2 regions of the Agromyces solani genome follow, and region 1 is predicted to be linked to the other one. Evidence: predicted binding sites of a transcription regulator. Region 1 holds the regulator's gene; the other holds the start of a gene.
What was found. The regulator LexA, encoded in region 1, represses DNA repair genes until DNA is damaged. The targets are predictions, from matches to a motif close to TCGAACANNTGTTCGA.

Region 1 (4,413 bases):
GCGAGCGCGCCGAGGGCTGCGGCCTGGGTCAGCGCCGAGAGGTGGTAGGGCAGGCGCACGAGCCGGAGGGCGTCGATGGTCGCGGGGTCGCCGGCGAGGTAGCCGACGCGCGCGCCCGCGAATGCGAACGCCTTGCTCATGGTGCGCGAGACGACGAGGCGCGGCCGCCCCTCGAGGAGGGTGAGGGCACTCGGCGTGCCGGGGTCGGCGAACTCGAAATACGCCTCGTCGACGACCACGATGCCGCGCGCCGCGTCGGCGACGGCACGCACCGTGTCGAGCGGGAGCGGGGTCCCCGTCGGGTTGTTCGGCGTGCAGAGGAAGACGAGGTCGGGGTCGTGCTCGCGCACCGCGGCCGCCGCCGTCTCCGGGCTCAGCTCGAAGTCGTCGTCGCGCTCCGCGGAGATCCACCTGGTGCCGGTGCCGGAGGCGAGCAGGGAGTACATCGAGTAGGTCGGCGTGAACCCGAGCACCGACCGACCGGGCCCGCCGAACGCCTGCAGCACCTGCTGGAGCACTTCGTTCGAACCGTTCGCCGCCCAGATCTGCTCGGGAGCCAGCCCGTGGCCGAGGTACCCGGCGAGCGCCTCTCGCAACTCCGTGAACTCGCGGTCGGGATACCGGTTCAGTCGGAGGATCGCGGCGGCGACCCGGGCGACGATGTCGTGCGCCACGTCCTCGGGGATGGTATGCGTGTTCTCGTTGACGTTGAGGGCGACCGGCACGGCCTTCTGCGGAGCGCCGTACGGGGAGCGACCACGGAGGTCGTCACGGATGGGAAGGTCGTCGAGACTCGTCACCGAACCATGCTAGCCACGCTGCCCGGGCCCGACGCCGCGTGCGTCACCGTGTGACCGAGGCCCCGACCGGCGCCGCGGTGCGGCAGGCTGAGACGCGCGCACCGCTCATTCGGAAGCGGGGACCGCGAGACGCTGGCCTGGCTCGATCGTCGCGCCGTCGAGCCCGTTGAGCCGGACGATCTCGGCGATCGTGTCGCGCGGATCGGCCGAGGGGTCGATCGCCTCGGCGATCTCCCAGAGCGAGCCGCCGACATCGACCGTGACGTACTGCAGCGACCCGCCGCCCGCCATGTCGGCGGCGGCACCGCCGGTGTTCAGCACGGCGGTGAACGCCCAGATGACGATCGGCAGCGCGGCGAGGGCCGTGAACACGACGCGCCCGCGTCGGGTCAGCCGCAGCCGCGTGCGAACCCCGGGGCCCGCCGCCCCGTCGACGCGGTTCGCACGGGGCGTCGATGCACCGTGACGGTACTCGTTCGTCATGATCGCTGCGCTCATGTCACCCTCCTGCGTGGACTGCATCCGGCCCTCGGCCGGGAGGGCCGGATGCGAATCTCTGTTCCGAATATATCTTCGAACATCTTCGACTGCAAGCATTCGGCGGCGGAACTCGTGCGAACCGATGTGGCGACACACTCGAACGAATGTTTGCCGCGCCCGCCCGTGGCGGATACAGTTTCGAATGTCTGGGAACAGTGGACCAGACACCACCGACATCCGATCGCGAGGGCGATCGCAACGAGGGGCGGAATCGTGAAGAGCGACAACGACGTGCGCGAGATCGGCAGGGCACGCCGCCGCAAGAGCCTGAGTGCGAAGCAGATCGCGATCCTCGAGGTCGTGCAGCGGTCGGTCGCCACCCGCGGGTACCCGCCGAGCATGCGGGAGATCGGCGACGCGGTCGGCCTCTCGTCGCTGTCGAGCGTCACGCACCAGCTCAACCAGCTCGAGCTCGCCGGCTACCTGCGACGCGACCCCAATCGGCCCCGCGCGCTCGAGGTGCTCATCGAGCTCCCCGGGCTCGACGAGCGCACTCCGTCGGCGGGCGAGCCCGCACCGGTCGGCGACGCCGCGATGGTGCCGCTCGTCGGTCGCATCGCCGCCGGCGTTCCGATCACGGCCGAGCAGCAGATCGACGAGGTCTTCCCGCTCCCCCGCCAGCTGGTCGGCAAGGGCGAGCTCTTCATCCTCAAGGTGGTCGGCGACTCGATGGTCGACGCGGCCATCTGCGACGGCGACTGGGTCGTCGTCCGGTCGCAGCGCACCGCCGAGAACGGCGAGATCGTCGCCGCGATGCTCGACGGCGAGGCGACCGTCAAGGTGTTCCGCCAGCGCGACGGCCACACCTGGCTGCTGCCGCGCAACACCGCGTTCGAGCCGATCCTCGGCGACCACGCCGAGGTCCTCGGCAAGGTCGTCGCCGTGCTCCGGACGGTCTGAGCCCGATCAGGCCGCGCTCACCGCGTGACCCTGGCCTCGCAGCCACTCGACGATCGCGTGCATGAACCCGGTGTGATCGTCGCGGAAGACCGTGTGTCCCGTGCCGGGCACCGTGGTGACGGTCATCCCCCGGCGCCGCAGGTCGGCCGCCACCCGGTCGGTGATGAGCAGGCTCCGCTCGGCGAGCAGCACGAGGCTCGGCGCCACCAGACGCGTCGGCGGCACGAGGGGACGAGTGTCGGCGAAGCCGAGGATCGTGCGCTTGTCCCAGTCGCGCAGCGTCGCGAGCTCGATGTCGACGTCGACGGCGCTCCACTTCGGGTTCATCCGAACCAGCGCGCCCCGTCGCGGGCGGGGGGCGATCGCGAAGAAGACCTTGTACGCGAGACCGAGCGGACCCTTCGGGAACGCGAAGGCCGGGTCGACGTAGATCGCGGCACGCGGTGCGAGACGGTCGGCGACGAGACTCGCCACGAGGCCGCCCAGCGAATGGCCGAGCACGACGTCGGGCGGGCCGTCGAGCATCGGCGCGACGGTCTCGACGACGTCGTCGGCCCAGGCCGCCGGCGAGTACCGTGAAGCGCGCGGGCTGCGCCCGTGACCGGCGAGGTCGACCGCGAGCACCCGGAACCCCTGCGCCTCGAGCTCGGCGGTGACGCGGTGCCACGCGCGCGAGTCGGACATGATGCCGTGGATGAGGATGGCCGTCCGGGATCCGGCGCCCGTCTCGTGGACCGCGAGTTGCATGCGACGACGGTACGTCGGCCGCCTGTGCATCCGCCCCGTGGATGATGCGAGGCCGCCGAACATCGACGGGGCGGATGCCGCGTGCCCGCGACATCCGCCCCGTCGACGCCTATCGGACGGGTGCCGAGACCGCCGCGCCCGCGGTCGACGACGCGCCGCGGACCGCGCGCGCCGCCTCCACGAGGTTCGCGAGCGAGGCGACCGTCTCGTCGTAGCCCCGGGTCTTGAGCCCGCAGTCGGGGTTCACCCAGAGCCGCCCGGCCGGGATGCCGGCGGCGGCCCGCTCGAGCAGTTCCCGCAGCTCCGCCGTCGACGGCACGCGGGGCGAGTGGATGTCGTAGACGCCCGGTCCGATGCCGTGGTCGAAGCCGTTGGCCGCGAGGTCGTCGACGACCTCCATCCGGCTCCGTGCCGCCTCGATCGACGTGACGTCGGCGTCGAGCGCCTTGATCGCCTCGATCACGACACCGAATTCGGAGTAGCAGAGATGCGTGTGCACCTGCGTGCCCGGCGCTGCCGCGGCGGTCGCGAGGGTGAACGAGCCGACCGACCACTCTAGGTACGCGGGCTGTTCGGCGAGCTTCAGCGGCAGCAGTTCCCTGAGCGCCGGCTCATCGACCTGGATGATGCGGATGCCCGCTTCCTCCAGGTCGGCGATCTCGTCGCGGAGGGCGAGCGCGACCTGACGGGCGGTCTCGCCGAGCGGCTGGTCGTCGCGCACGAACGACCACGCGAGGATCGTCACCGGACCCGTCAGCATGCCCTTGACGTGCCGGTCGGTGAGCGACTGCGCGAACGTCGACCACTCGACCGTCATCGGCGCCGGGCGCGAGACATCCCCCCACAGGATCGAGGGGCGCGTGCAGCGCGAACCGTACGACTGGACCCAGCCGTGCTCGGTCACGGCGAAGCCGTCGAGCAGCTCGGCGAAGTACTGCACCATGTCGTTGCGCTCGGGCTCGCCGTGCACGAGGACGTCGAGGCCGAGCTCCTCCTGCAGGCGCACGACCCGCTCGATCTCGTCGCGCATGAGCGACGCATAGCCGTCGGCGTCGAGTTCGCCGCGCCCGAGGCGTGCGCGGGCGACGCGGAGGTCGCTCGTCTGCGGGAACGACCCGATCGTCGTCGTCGGCAGTTCGGGCAGCCCGAGGTTCGCCTGCGCCGCGATCCGGTCGGCCTCGGCACCGCGGTGGAAGTCGCCCTCGGTGAGGCCCGCGAGCCGCTCGCGCACCGCGGGCACGCGCACGCCCGGTGCGGCCGCCCGGTCGGCCAGGGCGGCGGATGCCTCGGCGAGCGCCGGCGCGACCGCCTCGCGCCCCTCGGCGAGGCCGAGCGCGAGGGTCGCGACCTGCCCGACCTTCTGGTCGGCGAACGCGAGCCACCTCGCGAGCCGCGGGTCGAGCCGCGACTCGTCGTCGACGTCGTG
Region 2 (4,413 bases), on a different contig from region 1:
AGCACGCCGAACGCGGTCGCCTTCGCGTTCGAGGTCGCGACGTCGTCACGTACTCGTGGGGGCACGGCGCCGACACGGTGCTGCTCGTGCACGGGTGGCGCGGTCGCGCGTCGCAGTTCGCGCCCATCGTGCGCGAACTGCGCGCCGAGGGCCTGCGGCTCGTCGCGTTCGACGCTCCGGCGAACGGCGACTCGGCCGGGCGGTTCACCGACATCCGCGACTACCTCGCCGCGATCGAGGCGCTGCAGCAGCGGCACGGTCGGTTCCGGCTGATCGTCGGCCACTCGTTCGGTGCACTCGCCGCACTCACCGCAGTGCGCGAGGGAACCTCGACCGCCGGCGTCGCCGCGATCGCCGGCATGGCCGACGCGCGCTACCTCGTCGACTCGTTCTCGGCCCGCCTCGGCTTGCGGACGGCGACGGCCGACGCGCTGGCGCGCGGGTTCGCGCGCCGCGTGCTGCCCGACGTGCCCGACGCGTACGGACGTTTCGATTCGGTCGGCGCGCCGCTGCCCGACGGGGTGCCGCTGCTCATCGCGCACGACCGCGGCGACCGCGAGGTCGCCTCGAGCGAGTCGGAGCGGCTGCACGCCGCGCACGGCGACCGCTCGCGCCTGCTCGTCACCGAGGGGTTCGGGCACGTCCGCGTGCTCGGCGCCGACCCCGTGCTCGACGCGGTCACTGCGTTCGCCGCCGGCGGCCTCACGGCCGTCGACGCGGTCGCACCCTCGACCGCGACCGGCGTCCCCGCCGTGGGCCGCTGAGCGCGGGAACAGGCGGATCCCCGCCCCCGCAGCGCCACTGCGCAGATTTCGGCGACGGCACCGCCGCGCAACCGACGGCGTGGACACCGGGCGACGGCACCGCCACGCAACCCGCGGCATAGACACCGGGACGGCACCGCCGTGCGCCGCGGCCGAGTAGTCACCCGCCGAAGCAACCGGCCCGCGGCCGTCGTCGAGTGCGGCCCGGCACCGATCCCGATCGACCGGCGCGGGGTCAGGCGGCCTCTGCGAGGTGAGCGGCGAGGTCGGGTGGCGGTGGGGCGATCGCCGGGAGTCTTCGATTGCCGGCCCGTGGTCGCCGTTCGGGGTCGAGGTGGGCGGGTGGCACGAACCAGGTGAAGCCGTCCTCGATGAGGATGACCCACCCGTCGTCGTGGATGCGGTGGTGGTGGTGCGCGCAGAGCATGATGCCGTTGTCGAGGTCGGTCGTGCCCCTGTGCCGCTTCCACCACCGGATGTGGTGCGCCTGCGTGTGCGACGGCGGCCGAGTGCAACCGGGCCACGCACACCCGCCGTCGCGTTCGACGAGGACGAGTTTCTGCGCCTGGGAGAACAGGCGCCGCGATCGGCCGAGGCGGGTCTGCTCGCAGCCGTCGCCGACGTACAGGGGCGAGATGCCCGCGTGCATCGCGAGTTCTTCGATCGAGGGGATCGACACGGGCTGTTCGATGCCGTCGATCGTGCCGTGACCTCGACCGGACTCGAGCGCTGCAGCGTCGACGCGGGCCACGACCATCACCTGCCTGAGCGGTGCCGGACCGTCGTTCGCGCCGAGCGAGTGGCGGGCGATGTCGGCGAGGGCGTCGAGGTTCATCTGCGGGATCGTGCGCTGCTCGGCGAGGACGTCGTCACCGTCGGCCGGCCCATCGGCTGCGCGCCGGTTCGCGTCGCGGGCCCGGTGGATCTCGGCACCGACGAGGGTCTCGATCGCGAGCTTGATCGGCGCCCCGTTGACCGGGTCGGCGGCACCCGTGAACCGGATCATGCCGTGTTCGTCCTCCCAGATCCGGAACTCGCGCGCGGCCCGCAGCTCGTCTTCACGCGGCTTGACCCCGTCGGGGTCGAGGCGGGCCTGCAGCAGCTTCACCAGGCGGTGCAGCCCGTCGACGCCCACGACCGGGGCGCGGTCGACGAGGAACGCCTCGGCCTCGCCGAGTTCGACCCGGTCGGCCCGCGGGGCGACCCCGTCGAGGAACCGGCGGATCACGTCGGCCGCATCCACGCACACCGCACCCGCCGCGATCGCCCGAGCGAGGTGGGGATGCTTCGGCGGCAGCACCTCACCCGTGAAGGCCGCCCGGGGCGCGGTCGCCTGCCCGACCGCGACGAGCTTCACCGCCTCTTGGTAGCGACCGCCCGTCGCGGACGCGATCAACCGCTCGGCCGAGGAGAACCCGTGCTTGCGCGCCACCTCATCGGTTCCCGGCCTCGACCTGGCCGCGAGCTCGGCCGCGACCGGCGCCTGCAACGCCTGCACCCGACGGGACAACTCGCCCAATGCCTCCGTCGCCCGGACCAAGCCGTCATCACTCATCACTCGCACGTCGGCAGATGCGTCGACCGAGCCGGCAGCCCCGGCGAGCAGCGCACCCGACCAGGCCTCCCGGAGGGCCTCGAGCACCGCTGAAACCCCGGTCAGGGCGGGTATTTCAGCGGGTTCGGACATGCCCAGAGTCTACCGGAATCCGGTCCGACATTCGAATAAATGTTCGAAGATTGTGGAGAACTCCCCCGGCGTGCGGGCTCGGGCGTGGTCTCGATACGCGCCCTCCTCCGTCGGGCGCTACTCGACCGACACGGCGACGCCGACGCGCGCGATCGATCCGACCGACCGAATCGCCCCCCGGAGAAACACGAAACGGGCTCCCAGCCGGTCGGGAGCCCGTTTCGCCGTCGCGTCGTGACGGGTGCGAGAACGTCAGAGGTTCATCGCTCGGGGGTGGGGGATCCGTCACGCGCGTCATCAGCGGTCGACTGGCCGTCGCCGCTGCGCTCTTCACCGTTCGAAGCCGCGTCGTCGGCGGTCTCCTGGCCGGTCTGGCTGTTCTCGTCGCCGTTGGCGGCGCCGTCCTCGGCAGCCTGCTGGCCGGTCTCGGCCGGGGCGTCGCCCTGGCGGTGCTCGTCGGCCTTGTCGAGGCCGGCCTGGCGCCTCTCCTCAGCGTTCTCGTGGGCGGCGTCGCGCTTCTCGGCGCCCTTCTCGCGGGCGTCTTCAGCCGTCTGCTGGCCGAACTCGCGGTGCTCACGGCCCGAGTCGCTGATGTGCTCGCCGCCCGGGTCCTGCTGGCCGGTGACGCCGTCGAACAGCTCCTGCGCGGGGGCGGGCAGCACGCCGGCGGCACCCGCAGCACCTGCACCCGTGAGCCCTGCGGCGGTCGCCGCCGCTGCGCCGATCGCGATCTTGGCAGCCAGGCCGAGCCCGGCGAATCCAGTGAACGTCACTCTTCTTCTCCGTATCTTCGGCGACGAGCCACTGGGGGTCTGGCTCGTCGCCGCAGTCGTTGCGTGGGGATCGAACGAGATCGAGCCCGCCGCGACGCGGTCGGCGTCGAGTCGCGCCAGCAACTCGGCCGACGGCTTCGGCGCGGCCTGGGTCGACGCGAGTCGGAACCCGGCCACGGCGTCGGCGACGCCCGCGAGGTCGGCACGCTGCGGCGGCACGTCGCCGCGCAGCAGGGCTGCGGCCTCGTCGTCGTGAATGCGGTGGTTGCTCATCTCACTCCCTGCTATCGCCGGAGGCCGCCGCAGGGGTACGCCCTGCGGGGAATTTCTTACGAAGTGCCGTGAGCGCCCGTCGCTGCAGGGCCTTCACGGCGCCCGGGCGCTTGCCGAGCACCTCCGCGACCTGCTCGACCGTGAGGTCGCCGATGATGCGCAGCACCATCACGTCGCGCTGGTCGGGCGGCAGCCCGTCGAGCATCGCCCGCGCCGCGGCATCCCCGATGCGACCCATCGCCTCGTCTTCGGCGCTCGCGGCCCGCCGCGGGTCGGCCTCGTCGGCCCACTCCTGGTTCGACGGCTGCCGGGACCGTCGGCGAAGCTCGTCGACGAGCCGCCGGTACGCGATCGTGAACACGAAGGTGCGGAACTCGGCCGCGCCGCCCTCGAAGCGGTCGAGCCCGTCGAACACGGCGAGGAACACCTCGCTCGTGAGGTCGTCGGGCTCGGCCGAGCCCCGTGCGCGGAGGAAGCCGGCGACGGCGCCCGCGTGCGCGTTCCACAGCTCGGCCGACGCCCACGGCGCGCCCGCCTTCGCGGCGAGCAGCACCGTCTCGAAGCCGTCGGCCGCCTCAGCGCCGCCGCTCGCGGCCCGCGGCATCGCCCAGCCGCGGGAGGCCGAGTGCGCGAGCACTCCGTCGAAATCGCCCATGGACGCAAGAGTGTAGGGCAGCCGGCTGCGTCCCGCATTCGGGTGACACCGGGCGACGGCGCGAGGCATCCGCCTCGGGTGCCGCGGTGAGCGGTGCGGAGCCCCTACTCGCCCTTCGCGCCGGCGTCGGTGACGCCCACGTCGGTGCGGTGGAAGTTCTGGAAGGACCGCGAGGCCGTCGGCCCGCGCTGGCCGAGGTAGCGGCTCGCGTACGCGGCCGAACCGTAGGGCTTCTCGGCCGGCGACGACAGCCGGAAGAAG

Region 2: AC3RJ7_RS16170 (HNH endonuclease signature motif containing protein) is a predicted target of LexA. The motif match lies at 2,483-2,498, and genes of this name have one in related genera.

What each region holds. Positions count from the first base shown of each region.
Region 1 covers NZ_JBYRER010000002.1:993,727-998,139, reverse strand. The annotation lists gene AC3RJ7_RS12340 (histidinol-phosphate transaminase) at 1-800, opposite strand, end outside; gene AC3RJ7_RS12335 (LysM peptidoglycan-binding domain-containing protein) at 906-1,298, opposite strand; gene lexA (transcriptional repressor LexA) at 1,572-2,240, shown strand; gene AC3RJ7_RS12325 (alpha/beta fold hydrolase) at 2,247-2,987, opposite strand; gene metE (5-methyltetrahydropteroyltriglutamate--homocysteine S-methyltransferase) at 3,097-4,413, opposite strand, start outside.
Region 2 covers NZ_JBYRER010000003.1:804,168-808,580, reverse strand. The annotation lists gene AC3RJ7_RS16175 (alpha/beta hydrolase family protein) at 1-764, shown strand, start outside; gene AC3RJ7_RS16170 (HNH endonuclease signature motif containing protein) at 1,000-2,451, opposite strand; gene AC3RJ7_RS16165 (hypothetical protein) at 2,712-3,497, opposite strand; gene AC3RJ7_RS16160 (RNA polymerase sigma factor) at 3,499-4,152, opposite strand; gene dcd (dCTP deaminase) at 4,257-4,413, opposite strand, start outside.